DNA from 2 places in the Acinetobacter sp. A2 genome. Region 2 is predicted to be linked to the other one. Evidence: predicted binding sites of a transcription regulator. Region 2 holds the regulator's gene; the other holds the start of a gene.
What was found. Region 2 encodes PhoB, which activates phosphate uptake and scavenging genes when phosphate is short. Its sites were predicted from a motif close to TGTCATNAANCTGTCATAA; they were not measured.

Region 1 (10,851 bases), 530 kb from region 2:
GGATGAAACACCCCCAAAATATGAATGGTTTTGTGGGCATAATCAAAAGAGAACATCACAATGGGGATGTTGGCACCATGGGCAATATGGTAAAAGCCACTGCGGATATTTTCAGCCTGTTTGCGTGTACCTTCGGGTGCCATACCAATCCAGATTTTTTCTTTTTGCCGCACAATTTCAATAATGTCCTGCGTATGACCTTGTGGAGAATGACGCACCACAGGAATTACCCCAATCCAGTTTAAAAGTGGTTTGAGCGGTGTTTCAAACAACGTATGTTTGCCAAAAATGGTAATTTGAATACCCAGACCAAGTAGTGCGGTGAAACCGTGCCAAGCATCAATGTTTGACGTATGCGGAGAAATAATAGCAACGGCTTTGGGCAAGTTTGGAAATTCACCCACCATTTGCCAGCCTTGAGCCAAAAAGATATTTTTAAATACAGCACGGCTCGAGGCTGTACCACGTTGTGGAACTTGGTCTGGTAATTGTGGAAATTGCCGTGTCGTACGTGAAAGTGGATTGGTCATTTTCATGGGGGCAGTGTCATCCTGACGTGCATAAAGAACAACGATGTAGATGCCATATCATGACGCATGCATCTAAATCTATTCAAGATATTAGACTTTCGCTTTGTCTGATTCATTGGCAAAATAGTCGAAATCTGATGATGAAAATGATGAAAAATAACAATCCATGATTCAAAATTTTAGTGCAGTACTGCGCTATTTTGATTGATTACCAATATTTTGATTGAGAAGCCATGCCCAACTTGCGCCAGACCTATTTGTTACTGTTCTCTTTATATTGGGCGCAGGGTTTACCTGTTGGGTTTATGACCCATGCCTTGCCTGTTATTTTACGGGCGCAAGGTGTGTCTTTAGCGCATATCGGTGGTTTTGGTTTATTGATGTTGCCGTGGTCAATTAAGGTATTTTGGGCACCTTTGGTTGATCGTTTGGGTTATCAACCGCTAGGGCATTACCGTAGCTGGATTTTACCTTGTCAGTGGCTTAGCGTGTTGGTACTGATTGGGCTGTCGTTTTTACCCATTGAGTCTTTAAATCATCCTATTTATTTGTGGGTGTTTTTTGTGGCTTTGCTGAGTATGAATTTAGTCGGTGCTACGCAGGATATTGCCACCGATGGTTTGGCCGTCAATATTTTACAGGCCAAGCAGCAACATTGGGGCAATACTTTTCAGGTGGTTGGCTCTCGACTTGGCTTTATTGTTGGCGGTGGTGCAATTCTGTGGGCATTGGACTGGCTAGACTGGCAAAAAACTTTTTTGATTTTGGCGGCATTGGTTTTTTTAAATACTTTACCCATTTTGCTGTTTAAAGAACCACAGCATGCTTCCAAGCGAGCACTTGCTCAACCTTTGGTCAAAATGTCATTTCGCGCACGTCTTGCTGCTATTCGGGAATATCTACAATATTTTGTAGAAACACCTGTGTTGTACGCATGGCTCTGGGTCTTGCTCAGTTTTAAAATTGCTGATGGTCTTTCTGGCCCATTACTGAAACCGTTAATGGTCGATTTAGGTTTAAGTTTTTCTCAAATTGGTATTTATGTGACCATGTTAGGTGCGCTAGCGGCTTTGTTAGGCGCAGGCATTGCGGGCTTGATGCTGAAATGGTACTCACGCATGCAAGCCTTACTGATTTTTTCGGTACTGAAAATTTTGAGTTTAGCGGCCTATGCTTATTTGGCTTGGCAATATGAACAGCAAACTCACGTTCCACACTGGCTCATTTATAGTATTAATGCAGCAGAAGACTTATGTTCTGCCATGTTATTGGTGGTCATGCTGACCTTAATTATGCAATACAGCCGTAAGCAATACGCAGGCACAGATTTCACATTTCAGGTGGCCATTATGGCAACCATCAGTGGAGTGTTATATACATTGAGCGGTATTTTGGGCGATGTTTTAGGCTATGCCCATTACCTGATGCTGATTTGTGTGGTGGCATTGTTATGTCTTGTTCCGATTTTGAAATGGTCAAAAAAGGCCAAATTACCCCATCCTGATTATTGATTAAATTGGCAATCAAGAACAGCAAGTTTAATGATAAATATAAGATAAATTTATAAAAATTAATTTATTTTTATCAATATGACAGCGCTGTAACATCTGTTGCAAATGATTTCTCAGGATGAAACAACATGAAAACTCAACTTGCAACAGCGCTTGCGCTTAGTCTTTTTTCTAGTGCTGTCTTTGCAGCGCCGTCATTTTATGGCGAGATTGATGTCTCGATTGATTATCTGTCAGAAGATAATCGGGCAGGGGTGAATCAGCGTGATGTGGTGGAAATTAATTCAAATAGCTCTTTTGTTGGGCTAAAAGGGGAAGAAAAAGTTACAGAGCGTTTAAATGCACTGTATCAGGCAGAATTCACCATTCATGTAGATGATGGAGAATCCAATTCAGATACTTTTGTGCCACGCAATTTATTTGTTGGGCTTAAAGATGCGCAATTGGGGACGGTCAAAGTCGGCAAAATTGATACACCGCTGAAACAACTTTCTGGTGCGGTAGATAACGTTAATAACTATGTCGATAACAAAGCCGATGTAGCGGGCATTTTTACAGGTGAAAACCGCATAGATAATGTGGTGGTTTATGAATCGCCTGCATTTAAACTGAATGATGCACAGCTAAAAGCTACGCTACTATTGGCTTCAGGTGAAGCTTCTGGTATTGCCAAAGGCAAGGGCGCATCTAAAGTAGCAGGTCGTGGTTTAGGAGATGCTTTTTCGAGTTCACTGGTTTATGACAACCAAACAGTGTTGCTTGGTGTGGGGTATGACAAAGCAATTCCATCCAATTTTGCAGGCGGGGGTATTTTAAATACCAAACAGGGTGAAATTGGGGAAGTTAAGGCCATTTTTGCAGCAGCAGATACCCTACGTGCAATTGGCCGAGTGAATTTAAATCATGGAGTTGTACTAAAGACTTTATATCAAACTTCGGAAGTTGCTGCAGTTGCGGGGAATGATACGCGAGCCGCCACAATTGATGATTCTGAAGGGTGGTTAATTGGTGCTGAATATAATCTGTCTGCTATAAAGGCATGGACACTGAAAGCACAATACAGCCAAAATACAACTCGCTTTAAGGGCGCACAAGCAGACTTTGATGCACAGCAACTATTCGCAGGGGCAGAGTATGCATTGAATAAACAGCTGAAAACTTATGCTTATGCAGGTTTACTGACCTTAGAACAAGGGCCAGCAGAAACCAAACAGCCTGTGGTGGGCACAGGGTTTGAATATAAGTTTTAAATTTTTACAGAACAGGGTGTTGTATGACAGCGCCCTGTTTTGACTTCTGAAATATGTGTATTAAGTGAATATCAATAAAAAAGCGACCCTGACGGAGTCGCTGGAGTATAAGACGCATCTACATTGTGCATGATACGTAACTAAATTTTTATGATGGATGCAAATTATTATTTGCGCATTCAGTGCATCACCGAAGCAGCGGGTACAGTATAAATCTAAATTATGACAATACTGCGACAGCTTAAGTCGCATGGGTGTTTTTAAACCGATCCCGTGTGAATCTACTAAGCGCGATAAGGCGTATTAATGGCTTGTGTCCATTGCTGTTTGCTGCAACGTGGACAGACGACATTGGCATGTTCGAGTAAACTGACATGACCACAATACATACAGGCATAGTAGGTATGCGGTTCTGTACGGTGAATGGCTTGGCAGGCTTTAGGGAATAACGGCAAGCCGTATCGTGTTGCTTCGCCTAGAAAAAATAACATGCTGAATTTGCCATCACTTTCCAGTAAACCAACACGCACCTGACCTAAATGTTCAACTCCTTGCTGGCGCATTTCTGCAAAGAATTCATCATGCGACATTTTGCCCAGTTTAATCTTTTCTAAAACCAGTTCACCATCTTCTACAATATAAAGTGATTTGCCCTCCACCAAATCTTCAAAGGCTTGGTATTTCATCATTAACCATGTAATGAGGCGATACATGGCAATCACCACCGCCATGACCACTAAAGCATGTACCAATGGCAAATCTTCGGTAAACATCGGGTCGCCAGCAATAGACCCGAGCGATAAAATAATAGCCAATTCAAAAATAGACAGTTGGCGTACGCCACGTTTACCTGTTAGCCGTAAAAATATAATGATCATGCCAAACATGAGTGCGGCACGAATAATCAATTCGGCAACAAAGACCCAAGTGGTGTCGTGAATAAAAATCTGCTGCACGTCCATGCGTTATACTCATTAAGATGCTTTTAGCAATGTAGCAACTTTAACTTACTCATTTTTTAGTGTTTTTGTGAAGTTTATAAGTGGCTCTGCTACGGGAGAAACCAATCAAGCCGTGACTATGCGAGTTGTATGCATGACGGCATAATACAATTTACCTTTTACTTTAATTTTAACTATGACTTTTGCATTAAGCGCTACACCTCAAACGGTGCTTGAAGTTACACCACAGCATAAAAAACTAAATGTGTTGATTGAGCAGATTGAACAGCAAAAACGGTTATTGCTTGCTTGGCAAAATGCCAAAGATGAAATTCGTGCTTATAGTCAAAAGGCGTTGATGCCTGCTTATCGTGAGTTATATCGCACGCTGTATGAGCAGATGCAGACGCTGTGGAATAGCCTCAGTCATTACCATTTAAGTAAGTCAGATACGGTAACTGTTGAAGATAAAATTCAGGCACTCACTTGCTTGTTGCAAGGTTCGCATTTGTTAACCCAAATGCAGGTAGATGAAGTGGAAAAGATGTATATTTACTATGCACAGGCAAGTGAATATAGCCAGAATAAAAAATCTAAGCAGAAATCTAAAAAGAAAATGGAAACGTCTTTTGATGTGCCTGAAACTTTAGATACTGAAAATGAAAGTTATGATGAAAATTGGAACAGCGAACAATATCAACAAGTACGAGAGCAGGCCAAGTTAAAACGTCAGCAAGATAAGCAAGCTCAAGCTGAAAAGATGGTGAATCAATCGCTTAAAATGGTTTATTTAAAAATTACCTCGATTATTCACCCTGACCGTGAACCTGATGAATCTAAGAAAGCAGAAAAGACTGAACTTTTACAACGTGCTAATGCGGCTTATGAACAGGAAGATTTATTCTTTTTACTGAAACTGCAGCTTGAAGTAGAACAAAGTAAACAGGGTACAAATAAAGGTTTAAGTGTGGAGCAAGTGAAGTTTTACCAACAGGCTTTAGAAGCCCAAAGCCAAGCCTTGCAAAATCAAATTCAGGAATTGATTAACTCACTGGTTTGGTCAAATAAAGCCAAAATTGCGGTGCAGAAATCCAAAGGACAATTGAATATTGCTAATTTATATAAGCAGATTGATGCGGATGCATCTGCGGTGAAGCAACAGCTTAAAGCGGAGAAGCAACGGCTAAGTTTTATGGGGAAAGAGAGTGGGTTGGAGATGCTGTTGGAGCATCAGGTTTTATGATTTACCTCTAACTTAGCGAGAGAGGTAAATATATGGAATAATCTTATTTACTACGCATAGCCTCAATGATTTTTAACAGAGCATCTTGCATTTGCCCAGAGGTAGCTGTTGATAAGTCAATTTCGAGTAAATTATCTATAATTTGAATTTTTTTGCCGCTCATAGGCTTTGTTGCACAAAGATTTCATAACTATATGATTTTAAAAGTTTTGATTATTTTTTGATCCAAAATTAAATTTATTTAAATCAGATGCTTACATATTTATGCAACAAAGCCGTTGATAAATCTAAAATAGATTTATCAACAAACTTTAAAATTCTTCTATTTTGCGTTATAGATTCTAATACAGACATGAAAAAAATCCCCTCAATTATGAGAGGATTTTAGCTTTATTTTTAATATTTTAGCAATAAATTAAAGCGCCGCAATTTGCTCCATATTCGCTTTAATCTTCGCTAACTGGTCAGCAAATTCAGCAAGTTTCACTTTCTCGCCTTCAACCACAGCAGCAGGGGCTTTCGCCACAAAACCTTCATTCGCAAGTTTAGTTGCAATTTGGGCATGCTGTTTTTGAACCTTGTCTAAATCTTTTTGTAGACGACCCAATTCCGCTTTAGGGTCAATTAAGCCCTTCATTGGAACGAATACAGATACGTGACCAACGACAGAAGATGAAGACAATGGTGGTTGTTCGCCATCTGCCAAGAATGTAATGCTCTCAACTTTTGCCAATGCTTTAAACAATGGTTCAATGCGTGCGATCTGTGCTTTTTCAGCATCAGTTGTGTTTTGAAGCAGAACAGGCAACAAACGTGCATTACCTAGACCCATTTCACCACGAATGTTACGCACCGCACCAATCAAACCTTGTAACCATTGCATATCTGCTTCAGCTTGATCATTGATGAGCGCTTGCTCAGCAACAGGGTATTGCGCAAGCATGATGGTTTCACCACCCAAGCCAATCATTGGTGCAAGTGTTTGCCAAATTTCTTCAGTCAAGTACGGCATGATTGGGTGTGCAAGACGTAAAGATGCTTCCATCACTGCAAGTAATACACGGCGAACTTCGGCTTTACGCGCTTCTGAAACATTTTCGTCATTCAGAACAGGTTTAGTCAGCTCTACATACCAGTCGCAGTATTCATTCCAAATAAAGTCATAAATTGCTTGCGCAGCCAAGTCTAAACGGTAGGTTGCAAACGCTTGGTGAACAGCCTGTTCTGCCTTTTGTAAACGGCTGACAATCCACTGCTCAGGCAACTCCCAAAGGTCTTGACGTACTTCTTGGCCTACAGTTTGACCTTCAACATTCATTAATACAAAACGGGTTGCATTCCAGATTTTGTTGGCAAAGTTACGATAACCTTCAACACGTTTCATGTCGAACTTAATGTCACGGCCTGTGTTTGCAAGTGCACAGAAAGTAAAACGAACTGCATCTGTACCGTATGCTTGAATACCTTCAGGGAATTCTTTACGGGTTGATTTTTCAATCTTCGCTGCTTGTTTCGGGTTCATCAATCCCGTCGTACGCTTTTGTACTAAAGTTTCAAGATCTACACCGTCAATCAGGTCGAGTGGGTCAAGCACGTTCCCCTTCGATTTAGACATCTTCTGACCTTCACTGTCACGTACCAAACCGTGTACATACACAGTTTTGAACGGTACTTGTGGTGTGCCATCTTCGTTTTTCATGAAGTGCATGGTCATCATGATCATGCGCGCCACCCAGAAGAAAATGATGTCAAAACCAGTCACCAATACATCAGTCGGGTGGAAGGTATTTAAGAAATAGTTTTCTTTATCCTTCGCTTCGTCACCAGTCCAACCTAAAGTGGAGAATGTCCAAAGTCCCGATGAGAACCATGTATCGAGTACGTCTTCATCTTGGTTCAATTCAACATCGGCAGGGATGTTGTTTTTCGCACGAACTTCAGCCTCGTCACGGCCAACAAATACATTGCCTTGCGCATCGTACCAAGCAGGAATACGGTGACCCCACCACAATTGACGTGAGATACACCAGTCTTGAATGTTGTTCATCCACGCCATATACATATTGCTGTATTGCTCAGGCACGAACTTGATACGACCATCTTGTACTGCTTCAATTGCAGGTTGTGCAAGAGGAGCGATCTTCACATACCATTGGTCTGTCAATAATGGCTCAACGATCACACCTGAACGGTCACCACGAGGTGGCTTAAGCGTGTATGGTTGGATTTGATCTAACCAGCCTTCAGCTTCTGCTTGTTCAACTAACTTTTTACGTGCTTCAAAACGCTCTAAACCAATGTAGTCTGCAGGTGCAGCAATGGTTTTAGAAATTTGCTCGCCCGCTTTTGCGATGTACTCAAACTCAGCCAATACTTCCGCATTTTTATTGAAGATGTTGATGATTGGCAATTCGCAGCGTTTACCCACTTCATAGTCATTGAAGTCGTGTGCAGGCGTGATTTTCACACAGCCAGTACCAAATTCTTTATCCACATATTCATCTTTAACGATTGGAATGGCACGACCTGTAATTGGCAGGATGATGTTTTGACCTACCAAATGTGCATAGCGTTCATCATCTAGCGCAACAGCAACAGCTGTATCACCTAACAACGTTTCAGGACGAGTGGTTGCAACGACGATGTGATCTTTGCCATCGTGCGTACGCAGTGACTTGTCTTCAAAGAAATATTTAAAGTGCCACAATGAACCTGCTTCTTCTTTATCTGATTCAACTTCTAAGTCAGAAAGTGCAGTTTGTAATTTTGGATCCCAGTTAACCAAGCGTTTACCACGGTAAATTAAACCTTCTTCGTGTAATTTCACGAAAACTTCTTTCACCGCATTCGATAAGCCTTCATCCATGGTGAAGCGTTCACGTGACCAGTCTACCGAAGAACCTAAACGACGGATTTGACGGGTAATGTTGCCGCCAGATTGTTCTTTCCATTCCCAAACTTTTTCAATGAACTTTTCACGGCCTAAGTCGTGGCGGCTGATGTTTTGTGCACCCAATTGACGCTCAACCACCATTTGCGTGGCAATACCTGCGTGGTCTGTACCTGGTTGCCATAAGGTATTTTTACCCGACATACGGTTAAAACGAGTTAGGGCATCCATAATGGCATTGTTAAAACCATGACCCATGTGCAAGCTACCAGTGACGTTTGGCGGCGGAATCATGATACAGAATGATTCACCCTTTTCAGACGGCTTGAAATAGCCGTTGTCTTCCCAAGTCTTGTACCATTTTTTCTCGATCTCGGTTGGATCGTAGGTTGTAGCAATATTTTGCGCTGAATCAGTCATAGTAAGAACAGGTTAAAAGTGAATAAAAAATTGCGTCTATTGTAGCAAAAAAATTGCCAGCTAAGCGAGATTCAGTATCGTCAAACTTCTTGCAATTGGCAGTTGGGCAAACTCATCGTATGATGAGCAACAGGGATGATAAAAACTTGAAGATGCTCATTGCATATTACTCGGTTTTAAACTGGGATTAAGCAAGGAGTTTTAAAATAGATGACAACACATCAATACGGTCAAAATAGGCAAGTTCAGTTATGACTTATGCTGTAGCATTAAAATTAAAACCAGAAACCTATCAAAAATTTCAACAATTGCATCAACAGTTCAATGCAGGTGAAACCGAAAGTTTGGCCAAACCTTTAGGAGCAGTCTTAACCGAAATTTCCTGTGAAGTGATTGAGCAGTTGTTTGGTGAAATGTCACGCTCTAAACATGCGCTAGACAATGAGTCTGAAAAAACCATTCAACAGGTAACCGATACCATGCAAAAATATATGCCGTGGTCGGTTTCATTTTTTGGCAATGAACGCTTAACGCCTATGGTTAATTATTTGGCCGAGATGATGGATCAACAGGCAGGTCAGGCAGTTTTAACCTATCCTGTAGATAGCATTTCAATCAAAGAAACTTTAGGTAATATTGAGCAGATTAAGCAGGGCAACAGTGCCTATATTGACCCTGCCTTTAAAGGATTTGTTCAAATTATTGATCAAGGCGTAAGCTGTTTAATTCGTGATCCGAAAAAAATGCTGAAATTTAATTTGGTGGTCGATAAAACCTTAAACGGTGTGATTCAGTTAACCACGCAACTGGGCTATAAACGTCTGGAAAAAATGGGTAAGCAATTTGATTTAGAAAGTGCAGAAATTTATTCGAACCATTTTCTTGGTTTTTTACAGCATCCTGCACAGCTGAAAGCTTAAATTTTAATGACTTAGATTCTTCAATAACGCGGACAAACGGTTATGGCAAAACGAGAAAATTTAGAACATAAAGTGGTGTGGATTACAGGCGCATCTTCAGGAATTGGTAAGGCACTGGCCAAAGAATGTGCTTTACAGGGTGCGCAAGTCATTTTAACAGCACGCCGTTATGAAGAGTTGGAAAAAGTACGTGTGAGTTTATTAAACCCTGAACGCCATCTTTCAGTCTGTGCAGACATCACCAATGAAAGTCAGGTTTTGCATGCTTATGAGCAAGTTTTGGCACGTAAAGGGCGGATTGACTGGTTAATTAATAACGCAGGTTTAAGTCAGCGTGCCTTAATTGCAGATACCACCATGCAAACCGAACGCACCATTATGGAAGTCGATTATTTTTCACAAGTATTTCTGACCAAAACAGTCTTGCCGACCTTTTTACAGCAAAAACACGGGCGCATTATTTTTGTATCTAGTGTTGCGGCATTATTAGGTACTCAATATCGTGCTTCCTATTCAGCAGCGAAAAGTGCCATTCACATGTGGGCCAACAGTTTACGTGCCGAAGTGGCAGAGCAGGGGGTACAGGTCTCGGTGATTTTCCCAGGCTTTGTGAACACCAATGTATCTTTTAATGCGCTTAATGGTGAAGGCAAGCCACAAGGGCATCAAGATGAAGCCATTGAAAATGGTTTAGATGCAGATGAATTTGCCAAAACCACAGTAAAAGCCTTGATGGCAGGGGAAGAATATATTGTAGTGGGTGGTGCTAAAGAAAAGCTGGGTGTATTGGTGTCTCGATTATCACCAAGCGCTTTATATAAAATGATACGTAAGACTAAGGTCAAGTGAGTTAAAGGCTCTCAGTATCATCATCTAGATGATGATACTGTTTTCATTTTAGTGTGCATGAGGAAGTGTGGTGGAAGAATGAATCGCCGTGCCATAAGCAAAGACTTCGACCATGCCGCCTTGCATCCCTAATTCTGTGGTACTTAAACGCAGTCCCATAATTTGAGTTGCACCTACTTTTTCAGCTTCAAGTTTTAAGCGCACCACTGCTTCACGACGTGCACGCTCAACAATGCTTTCATAACTGGTTAAACGACCACCAAAAAAATTCTGGATGTTGGCAATCACAAACTTAAA
Region 2 (10,851 bases):
GTGCAGTTTGGTTTAAGTGGGCAAATGCTAGATGCTGTGGCCATGCGTGCTGCATGTTTAAGCCTGTCGAATGAACTGAGTGTGGATGTTGCCGTACAAGAAGACAATGCCTACCGTCGTAACCGCCGTTTGGTTTGTTTTGATATGGACTCGACCCTGATTGAGCAGGAAGTGATTGATGAGTTGGCTATTGAAGCAGGCGTAGGCGATCAGGTAGCTGAAATTACCGAACGTGCCATGCAGGGTGAGTTGGACTTTCAGCAAAGTTTCCGTGCCCGTGTGGCATTGCTGAAAGGCTTAGATGCTGCAGTGTTACCTAAAATTGCAGAGCGACTTACAGTCACTGAAGGTGCCGAGCGTTTAATTTCAACGCTGAAATCCTTGGGTTATCGCACTGCAATTTTGTCGGGTGGTTTCCAGTATTTTGCAGAATACCTACAGGAAAAACTGGGGATTGATGAAGTGCATGCCAACATTTTAGATGTGGAAAATGGCGTGGTAACGGGTGAAGTCAAAGGCCATATTGTGGATGGTGCACGTAAGGCATTATTGTTACGTGAACTGGCAGAAAAAATGGGCATTTCTTTGGAGCAAGCCATTGCTGTGGGGGATGGTGCCAACGACTTGCCAATGCTTTCCATAGCAGGTTTAGGTGTTGCATTCCGTGCCAAACCTTTGGTGCGTCAGAATGCCAATCAAGCCATTTCAAGTGTGGGCTTAGATGGCGTCCTGTATTTACTGGGTGTGCATGACAAAGATTTGAACCGCGCCTAATATGACAAATCAATGAAAAAAACGCGGCAGTCATGCTGCGTTTTTTGTTTGTATAATCAGCAGATAACGATAAACGGTAAGGAAAAACTGCCGATAAAAACAACAACAAGATCGAATCAAAAAAAATTTTTTTAGGGCAAAAATATAAGGTGTTTTTTTGTAATGACACGCGAATAAAGAGCCTGCTTCACTTCCCGAAAACTACCAAATTAAAAAAATGTAATGACAATATAATATTGCGACAAGGTGTGTCGCTTTATGAAAATACAAGTCTTTTTTTATCGAAAAAACGCAGCATAATGCATGCATAGAATTTAAATCGACATCCATTATTTATTTAAACGGTATTTGAAGTTGCAGACCAATTTAAAAATGAGGCTGCATCTTTAGACGGAGGTTTTTATGGTAACAGCGAATTTAGCGACCATTGTTGGCTTAAGCCTAGTCGCAGCTGCGTTGATTGCTGTTTTCTTTTCGCCTTATCGTCGCTGGTTAAACTTTATGTTGGCAGGTATGGTTTTTTGGGGCTTGTTAGAAGTAGTACGCTACAGTGTACAACGCGTGTTTGAGCTACCAATTACCTATAGTTATCTGTCTGCAATTTGCTTGGCGATGGCATTGGTAACTTTATTATTATTACGAGAAGATCGACGCGCAGAACGTGCTTTGGCAAAACGCCGCTATATTGAACATACCCCAGTGTATGAAGATGATCAGCAGCAATGCTCAAGCCGTTAATTAAAATAGATCCTTGATTTAAAAAAGATGCAACAGGTTTGCATCTTTTTAGTTTATAAATACGGTTAACTCACCCATAAAGTGTGCGACAAAAGTTTAACATCCAGCTTAAGATTGTTATACAAAGCCTTGCGGTAAAAAGCAGGAGTTGTGATAGGATGATGCGATCAACTCTCCAACAATTACAATAGGCTTCACAGTCATGAAACTTTCTGCAATTCCTGTGGTCAAACTTCCTTTAGTTGATGTCAGTACCGATCCACTTGACCTTTTAGTGGCAGGTTTGGCATTACGCATGAAACAGCTGGCACGTACCAGTCCAAAATTTATTGAGTTGGTGCATGAGCGTCAGTTCCGTATTCAAATTGGTACAGATTTGGGCATGGCGCGTCAAATTATTGTCAACAATGGTCATATTGATACGGTTGCTGGCGATGCAGAAAAAGCAGATTTTGTTTTGCAATTTGCAGACAGCGAGCAAGGGGTGAAAACCTTGATGAAAGGTGACCCAACTGCGTTCATGACTGGTATGCAAAATGGCAGCATTAAAATGGAAGGTGATTTTGGCTTGTTGGTCTGGTTTAACCAAGCAGCGAAATTAATTCCGCCTAAATTGCCAAAACCTGTAAAAGAAAAAATTAAATTAGCACGTCAGTTTATTAAACAAAAAACAGGCAAATAAGTTGCCATGATGTGAAAAAACCTCTGATCAGTTTTGACAGAGGTTTTTTAATGCACTTTATTCTACTTCTAAACAGAAAGTCACTGGCCCATCATTTACCAGATGTACTTTCATATCGGCAGCAAAAATACCCGTTTCTACTTGATCAAACTGGCTTTTGGCATAGTCCACCAATTGTTCGTAGAGCTCTTGAGCGGCTTGTGGGGGCATAGCAGGGCCAAAATCAGGACGTAAACCTTTTTGGGTCTGTGCCATGAGGGTAAATTGTGAAACCAATAACACACCGCCATTGGCCTGACTGACATTCCAGCCCATTTTGCCTTGTTCATCATCAAAAAAACGATATTTCAGAATTTTATCAATCAGCTTTTTGCCTTTTTCAAAATTATCGTCTTTGCCTAAACCTAAGAACACCAAAATACCCTGTTGAATCTCGCCAGTGATTTTGCCATCGACCACGACTTTAGCTTCAAGAACCCGTTGTAATAATGCACGCATACTCAGTATTAATCTAAGTGAAGAGATGGCGAGATTCTAACAAATTCATGCCCGCTGGCGTGATTAAAGATCAGCTTACTCCAAGTAACTAAGCGATAAACCCACCGAAAATGAAACAGGAATGGAGCCGTACGGTGCAGCAAAGTTGTAACAAGATTGTCGATAAAAGCCCTTTTTTGCTGAAAAAATTATGCTTTAATGCAAGAAGGATCGCGAAATGATGAGCACTATGACCCCAATTATTCAATCTTTGCTTGATACAGATTTGTATAAATTCACCATGTTACAGGTGGTACTGCATAAGTTTCCGCAAACGCACAGTGTTTATCAGTTTCGCTGCCGTAATCTTGAAGATACTGCCTATCCACTGACCGATATTTTAGATGAACTAAATGAACAGCTAGATCACTTGTGTCAGCTGAAATTTAAAGAAGATGAATTGCAGTATTTGCGCAATTTACGCTTTATTAAAAGTGATTTTGTCGATTATTTAGAACTGTTCCAGCTCAAACGCCGTTTTATTCAGGCTAGTATTGATGCACAGGGCCGCTTGGACATTCGGGTGGAAGGCCCAATGGTACAAGCCATGATGTTTGAAATTTTTGTGCTGGCCATTGTGAATGAACTGTATTTCCAGCGAATTCGCACAGATGAGGTCTGGGCAGAAGGCGAGCGACGTTTACAGCAAAAAATTGCCCTGATTCAGGACTATCAACAGCAGCAACAACCTGAAGACCCGCCATTTTTAGTGTCAGATTTTGGTACGCGTCGTCGTTATAGCTTTGCTTGGCAAAAGCATGTGGTAGCAGCTTTTCATCAAGCTGTACCCGATGTATTCCGTGGCACCAGTAATGTTCTGTTAGCCAAAGAATTAGGTATTACGCCTATTGGTACCATGGCACATGAATTTTTACAGGCTTTTCAGGCATTGGATGTGCGTCTGCGCGATTTCCAAAAAGCTGCGTTGGAAACTTGGGTGCAGGAATATCGGGGTGATTTAGGTATTGCCCTGACCGATGTTGTGGGAATGGATGCTTTCCTGCGTGATTTTGACCTATATTTTGCCAAGTTATTTGATGGTTTGCGACATGACAGTGGCGACCCGTATGCGTGGGGCGATAAAGCCTATGCACATTATAAAAAGCTGAAAATTGACAGCAAAACTAAAATGCTGACCTTTAGTGATGGATTGAATGTTGAAAAAGCATGGGCCTTGCATCAGTACTTTAAAGACCGTTTTCAGGTCAGTTTTGGGATTGGTACCAATTTGACCAATGACATGGGGCAAACGGCACTGAATATTGTGTTGAAGCTAGTCGAGTGTAATGGTCAGTCGGTGGCGAAATTGTCAGATAGTCCTGGTAAAACCATGACCGATAATGACACCTTCTTGGCATATTTGCGTCAAGTTTTTGATATTCAAGCACCAGTTTAAAGACCAACAAACCTATAAAAACTGAAAAAAGACCGAAGAAAATCTTCGGTTTTTTTCTAGATTAAAGCATGTGATTGTTAAAATTCTGAGAAAGTTATGAAAAAAACAGTATGCGCCCAAAAATGACCTATACTAAGTTAAAGTGGATTGCCAACCAGACTGAACAGCATAAAAATGAACGCTTCACCATTCGATTTTGGACTGCTGATTGAAGCAGAAGATTTAGTCCCCGTTTTAGGACATGACAAATTACGCATTGTCGATTTAAGCCGTAATTCGGTGTATGAGCAATTGCATCTGCCGCATGCCTTACAGGTCAAACCGAGCATGCTGTTACGTCAGGATGAAGATACTTCGGGTCTATTGCCAGAACCTGAAGCCTTACAGGATTTGATTCAGTATTTGAATATCTCGCCTGAGCATCATGTGGTGGCTTATGATGATGAAGGCGGTGCATGGGCTGGGCGTTTGATCTGGAACTTGCACTGTTTAGGCTTTGAAAATACCAGTTTGCTCAATGGCGGTATTCATGCTTGGTTGGCCGCAGGTTTTCCGACCACTTCTGAAGTTGAATCACTGAAACCTGTCAGTACACTTGCTCCTGTTGTAGCGCAAAATCAGTATCGTATTCAATATGATGAGCTATTAGAAAAGTGCCAAAACCAGTCTGTTCAACTGTGGGATTGCCGTACTGTAGATGAATATACAGGGCTGCGTTTGGCTGCACGACGCGGTGGTCACATACCAGGGGCATTGCATTTTGAATGGAGTACTGCCCTTAATCGTGAAAATCATTTAAAATTGCACCCCTTAGAACGCACACGACAGCGTCTGGAACAACTCGGATTCAATCTCAATGAACCTGTAGTGGTGTATTGTCAGTCACATCACCGTTCAGGTCTGGCCTATATTTTAGGAAGATTACTGGGTTGGCAAATTCAGGCCTACGATGGTGCGTGGAGTGAATGGGGCAACCGCCCTGACAGTCCTGTTATTACTGGAGAGTTGCCGTCTTGAGCCTCACATCACGTTTAAAAAAACAAATTTTCATTCAGGCACAGCGCGTTGTGCCACAACATCAATTATCACGTGTTGTAGGTAAACTTGCAGCTAGCGAGCATCCTGTACTGAAAAATGCGGTTATTACGGCATTTAAAGCCCAGTATGGCATTGATATGTCATTGGCAGAGCAAAGCAATGCCTTGAAATATAAATCTTTTAATGAATTTTTCACCCGTTCTTTAAAGCAGGGCGTACGTGAAATTGACAGCAATCCGAGCAGCATTGTATCGCCTGCAGATGGTGCAATTTCGCAATTGGGTAAAATTGAAGATGGCGCTATTTTTCAAGCCAAAGGCCAGCAATTTACTGTTGAAAATTTAATTGCCGACCCGCAACTGGCAGAACCATTTAAAAATGGTCAGTTTGCCACGGTATATTTATCTCCGAGAGATTATCACCGCGTGCATATGCCGTTTGCAGGCACACTGACTGAAACTCTTTATGTGCCAGGTGAGCTATTTTCGGTGAACCAAACCACAGCAGAAAATATTCCAGGTTTATTTGCCCGCAATGAGCGTATGGTGTGTTTGTTTGATACCGAACTGGGTCGTATGGCGGTTGTTTTGGTGGGTGCGATGATTGTAGCGGGTATTGAAACCGTAGCTACAGGCAAGGTGAAACCATCGGGGCGTTTAGAACTGAATCAACACCAATTGTTCCTTGAAAAGGGTGCAGAATTGGGACGTTTTTATTTGGGTTCAACGGCAATTGTTTTATTTGAAGAAAATAAAATGCAGTGGGATGCTGAATTCCAAGCCAATTCGGTGGTGGAAATGGGTAAAGCCTTGGGGCATACCGTTACCGCAGTATAATTTTATGGGTTGAGAAATAAAAAACGCCAAATTGATTTGGCGTTTTTTTGATTTCAATGAGCAGGATATTTTTAAACTTGAACTTAAGTCACATGGTATAAACGTTCTTTCGGGAACACGACTTTAAAGGTAGAGCCTTGATTTTCTTTAGATTCTACTTCCAAGTGTGCGTTGTGCTGCATTAAAACGTGCTTCACAATTGCTAAGCCTAAACCTGTGCCGCCAGTTTGTCGGCTGCGTGCGCTGTCTACACGGTAAAAGCGCTCGGTCAGACGTGGTAAATGTTTAGGATCAATCCCGATGCCTGTATCTTCCACAGTAAAATAGCCTTGATTGCCATCATCATGCCAGCCAATGGTAACGGTACCGCCTTTCGGGGTGTATTTAATGGCATTAGTAATCAGGTTACTAAAGGCACTGGCCAGTTCTACATCTGAACCGATTAAATCATAATGACTGTCAATATTTAAGTTGAGGGTATGACCATAATCGACATTATAGGCATGCGCATCATCAAATAATTGATTCATTAAACTTGGCATTTCAATGATTTGATTTTTGGCGATGGTTTTTTCATTTTCCAAGCGAGATAATAAAAGCAGGTCATTCACCAACGCATTCATGCGGCGGGTTTGTGACTGCATTTGCTCGAAAGCACGTTTCCAGCGTGGGTTAATCTCTTCTTGATCGGTAAAGGTTTCAATATAGCCACTGAGTACGGTCAGCGGGGTGCGCAATTCGTGTGAAATGTTATCGACAAAGTCTTTACGCATTTGCTCAAGGTTATGCATACGGGTCATGTCGTAGGCAAATAACAAACGGCTATCTCCACCAAATTGGGTCATTTTAACCTGTACGTATTGCCCTTCGCATACGGTCGATTTCATCTTTAAGCCATCGGGTGCTTGGTCAATATGGTTAAAATATTCAATAAAATTCGGTTGGCGCAAAATAGTCAGAATATTGCGTCCACGGTCTAAGGGCTGAATACCTAAAAGTTTTTCTGCGGCAGGGTTCCACCATTCAATTTGGTGATTTTCATCAATCAGCATGACAGCTTCATCTAATGCCACTAGAGATGACTGTGCGCGGTCAATCAGCCCGACCATTTCGGCCTGAACAATACGTTCCTGACGTTGTGAGCGATAAACATTGAATAACAATGCCCCCCAAATGCCGTGCAGATTGGGCGGCACATCATAGGGACGATTAGAAATCCAGTCGTTGACTAAGTATAAAGAGCGCATTTGCTGAAGAAAAAACAGCAAAAAGGCGATGCTAATACAAATCCAAAAATACCCAATCCCAAATCCAATCAAACTTGCAATAATGAGAAAAAAGGCCAGTAAACGAAAGTCTTGTTTGGCAAAAGTCCATAAACTGCTGTAACGAACTTGTTTGAGGTCACGGGCGAGTTCAGGGACTGGGTAAGGTTCGTACATAAAATAATTTTAGCCTAAAGCAACATCCGCACGCGTCGAGAAGCGATAACCTGTACCACGTACCGTTTGCACAAAACGGTCTACACCATACGGTTCCAAGACTTTACGTAAACGACGAATATGCACATCAATAGTTCGGTCTTCAATATATACATTGCCGCCCCAGACTTGGTCAAGCAATTGTGCACGGGTATAGGCACGTTCAGGATGGGTCATAAAGAACGCAAGTAAGCGATATTCAGTTGGCCCCATTTCTAAAATATTGTCACCAAAACTCACCCGCTGGCTAACTGGGTCTAGAATTAAACCGTTGGCATCAATGGTTTTTTCACCGCTTAGGGCATTGGCACGACGTAATACCGCTTTAATACGCGACACCAGTTCACGGGTCGAGAAAGGCTTGGTCATGTAGTCATCTGCGCCTGCATCTAGCCCTTGAACCTTGTGGTCTTCTTCGCCACGTGCAGTCAGCATAATCACTGGAATTTCTGCAAGGTTATCGTCACGTTTTAGGCGACGGCACAAGTCTACACCGCTGACACCGCCTGGCATCATCCAATCAAGCAAGATAAGCGCTGGACGTTGATCGACAATCATTTGATGCGCTTGTTTTGCATCTTCTGCCTGTAAGCACTGAAAGCCTGCCATATCTAAAGAGGTATGGATCATTTCCCGAATTGGGAGTTCGTCATCGACGATTAAAATGTAGTCATCTTTCACAACGCAATATCCTATAGATGTTAACGGTGGACCGTTTTATTTATGACAGGCTTATTACAAAGATTAATTATGACAGTATCATTGCAGAAAGGGGTAAACAGGCTATTTTTGCAATAATTTGTGACAAACTAGTGTCGATTTGATGAAATATCTGCAGATATTCAGTCAAAGTAAAATAATGAAATTAAAAAATATTATGAATATTTTTCAGTTTTATGACAGATTGCTGGAATCTTTATCAAGCACTTGCTCTTTGTCTGAAAAGGTTTGAAGCAGTGATAAAAATACAATGCGGCAAGACGACAAAACATCTTCCATCGATTGTTTAAAATCACTCATGACCCAGCGAATCGCAATTTGGGTGACATAGCCATTTAAGCCTGTGGCAACCAAGGAAATTTCACGGTTAGGGCGGTCTAAATGCGGCATCATCAACATCACAAAGGCCTGAATCATACGGTCAAAACGTGACATGGTTTCGTGAATAGTGGCCTGATTATGCAGTTCCTGTACCAACATGGCATCTATATAAATAATACGTGCCATTTGTGGGTTGTTTTTTAGGGTGGTCAGCAAGGCGGTCAGGCCTGCATCAATCATTTTTTTCGGGTCGGTGGATGCCTGCATAATGGCTTGCATGACATTTTGCTGCAATTCATCAATCAGTTTTAAAAAAATAGTCTGAAATAGTTCTTCGCTTTTTTTAAAGGATTCGTAAAAGTAACGCTCGGTCAGTTTGGCTTCGGTACAAATATCTTTGACAGTCACGGCAAAAAAACCATGCGTACCATAGGCCTGAATACCCGCTTCAATCAGTTTTTCCCGACGTGCCTGTTTGCGTTCAGTTAAAGACAGACCTTTAAACTGACGTTCTTTTTGTTGTTTTTGGGGCTGTTGTTGTGTGTCTGCGTGGATGGGCAGTTGTTCTGTCATCTTCACCTGAGCCAAATAAATTCGTTAATGGGTTTTATATTAGCAATAATTATCTGTTAAACCTATGTTTTCATATTTGTTTGCGATATTCGTTTTGACTTATATTGACAATAGTTATTGTCAAAATTATATTGAAAGCGATATAACTGCACAGCCCTACAGAAAAACAAGCAGGTCTGAACTGTGCAGGCAACACACTCAAGGAAACCACATGAAAAATTTTAAAAATAAAGTTGCCGCAATTACAGGTGCAGGCTCGGGGATTGGACAGCAACTGGCAGTGCTTTTGGCACAGCAAGGCTGTCATTTATCGCTTAGTGATGTGAATGAACAAGGTTTGGCCCAAACGGTAGACTTGTTAAAAAACAGCAATGTGCGTGTGACCATTAAAAAGGTAGATGTGTCTCAGCTGGAGCAAATGCGTGCTTGGGCGGCAGAAACTGTACAAGATCACGGCTCGGTGAATATGATTTTTAATAATGCAGGCGTGGCTTTGGGTTCTACTGTAGAGGGCGCAACTTACGAAGAACTGGAGTGGATTGTTGGCATTAACTTTTGGGGCGTGGTGTATGGCACCAAAGAGTTTTTGCCTTTAATTAAACAAACGGGCGATGGCCATATTATTAATATTTCAAGTTTGTTTGGTTTAACCGCACAACCGACTCAGTCGGCCTATAACGCAACCAAATTTGCGGTGCGTGGTTTTACAGAGTCTTTGCGTCAGGAATTGGACTTGGAAAACTGCGGTGTGAGTGCATTGAGTGTACATCCAGGTGGGATTCGTACCAATATTGCCAATAACGCAAAAATGAATGACAGCATGCGCACGTTGGGTATGAATCCTGAAAAATCGGCACGTGCATTTAATAAATTATTGCGTTGTCCACCTGAAGAAGCAGCACGTCAAATTTTAGAAGCGGTACAAAAAGATAAACGCCGTTTATTGATTGGTAATGATGCGAAAAGCTTAGACTTGATTCAGCGTATTGTTCCAACGGGTTATCAAAAAGTCACAGCATGGGCAACCAAGCTGGGTAAAAAACGTAGTTAATCTAATCTAGACTAAACAAGACCATTTAGACTAAAACCTGGATGGTCTTTTTCTTCCAGACGAATTGATAATACGCGCCTTGACCGATGCACAGGCTCACAAATGCCAAGGCATAGGCATACCAAATACCTTCCAAGCCCCAGCGTTGACTAAACAAATAGGCACATGGCACTTCAATCAGCACAATGGCTAAAATATTGATGATCATGGGTACAGTGACTGTGCCACTGGCACGCATAATTGAGGCAAAAATTGCACTGGCACCAAAGAATACAATGGCCCACAACACAATAAATAACAGTTGTTGACCTAGCACCACCACCGCAGGGTCGGTAATAAACAGCGCCATCAGATATTTAGAAAACAAATAGCCTAAACTGACTAAAATACCGGTAATCACCAGATTCATTCCTAAGGCGGTGCGGGTCACTTTGGCCAGTAGTTCGGCTTTACCTGCACCAATCGCTTGTGCAGCAAAAATAGAAGCGGCAATGGCAATAGACAGTGCAGGGAACTGAATGTAATTCAACACCTGATTGACCGCACCATAGGCTGCTGTGGCTTCTGCGCCATGCCGATTAACCAACCCCACAATCACCAAACCTGCCATAGACGTGGTGACCATTTGTAAGCCTGTCGGAATGCCTAAGCGTAAAATGACTTTGCTTAAATGGGGTTGATGCCGAATTTGGCGAAACAAGTGC

Region 1: the regulator PhoB is predicted to act here: its motif matches at 2,118-2,136, upstream of ACNS8M_RS10710 (porin).

The regions. Positions count from the first base shown of each region.
Region 1 is NZ_CP183239.1:2,242,422-2,253,272, reverse strand. Features, by position in the region: gene ACNS8M_RS10720 (1-acyl-sn-glycerol-3-phosphate acyltransferase) at 1-536, opposite strand, end outside; gene ACNS8M_RS10715 (MFS transporter) at 764-2,041, shown strand; gene ACNS8M_RS10710 (porin) at 2,170-3,291, shown strand; gene ACNS8M_RS10705 (DUF421 domain-containing protein) at 3,576-4,253, opposite strand; gene ACNS8M_RS10700 (molecular chaperone DnaJ) at 4,429-5,475, shown strand; gene ACNS8M_RS10695 (valine--tRNA ligase) at 5,891-8,785, opposite strand; gene ACNS8M_RS10690 (hypothetical protein) at 9,037-9,705, shown strand; gene ACNS8M_RS10685 (SDR family NAD(P)-dependent oxidoreductase) at 9,748-10,554, shown strand; gene ACNS8M_RS10680 (YbjQ family protein) at 10,603-10,851, opposite strand, start outside.
Region 2 is NZ_CP183239.1:2,774,302-2,785,152, reverse strand. Features, by position in the region: gene serB (phosphoserine phosphatase SerB) at 1-774, shown strand, start outside; gene aciT (ciprofloxacin tolerance protein AciT) at 1,177-1,512, shown strand; gene ACNS8M_RS13190 (SCP-2 sterol transfer family protein) at 1,715-2,194, shown strand; gene dtd (D-aminoacyl-tRNA deacylase) at 2,252-2,692, opposite strand; gene pncB (nicotinate phosphoribosyltransferase) at 2,922-4,127, shown strand; gene ACNS8M_RS13175 (sulfurtransferase) at 4,302-5,144, shown strand; gene asd (archaetidylserine decarboxylase) at 5,141-6,001, shown strand; gene phoR (phosphate regulon sensor histidine kinase PhoR) at 6,085-7,443, opposite strand; gene phoB (phosphate regulon transcriptional regulator PhoB) at 7,453-8,163, opposite strand; gene ACNS8M_RS13155 (TetR/AcrR family transcriptional regulator) at 8,377-9,096, opposite strand; gene ACNS8M_RS13150 (SDR family NAD(P)-dependent oxidoreductase) at 9,308-10,147, shown strand; gene ACNS8M_RS13145 (MATE family efflux transporter) at 10,173-10,851, opposite strand, start outside.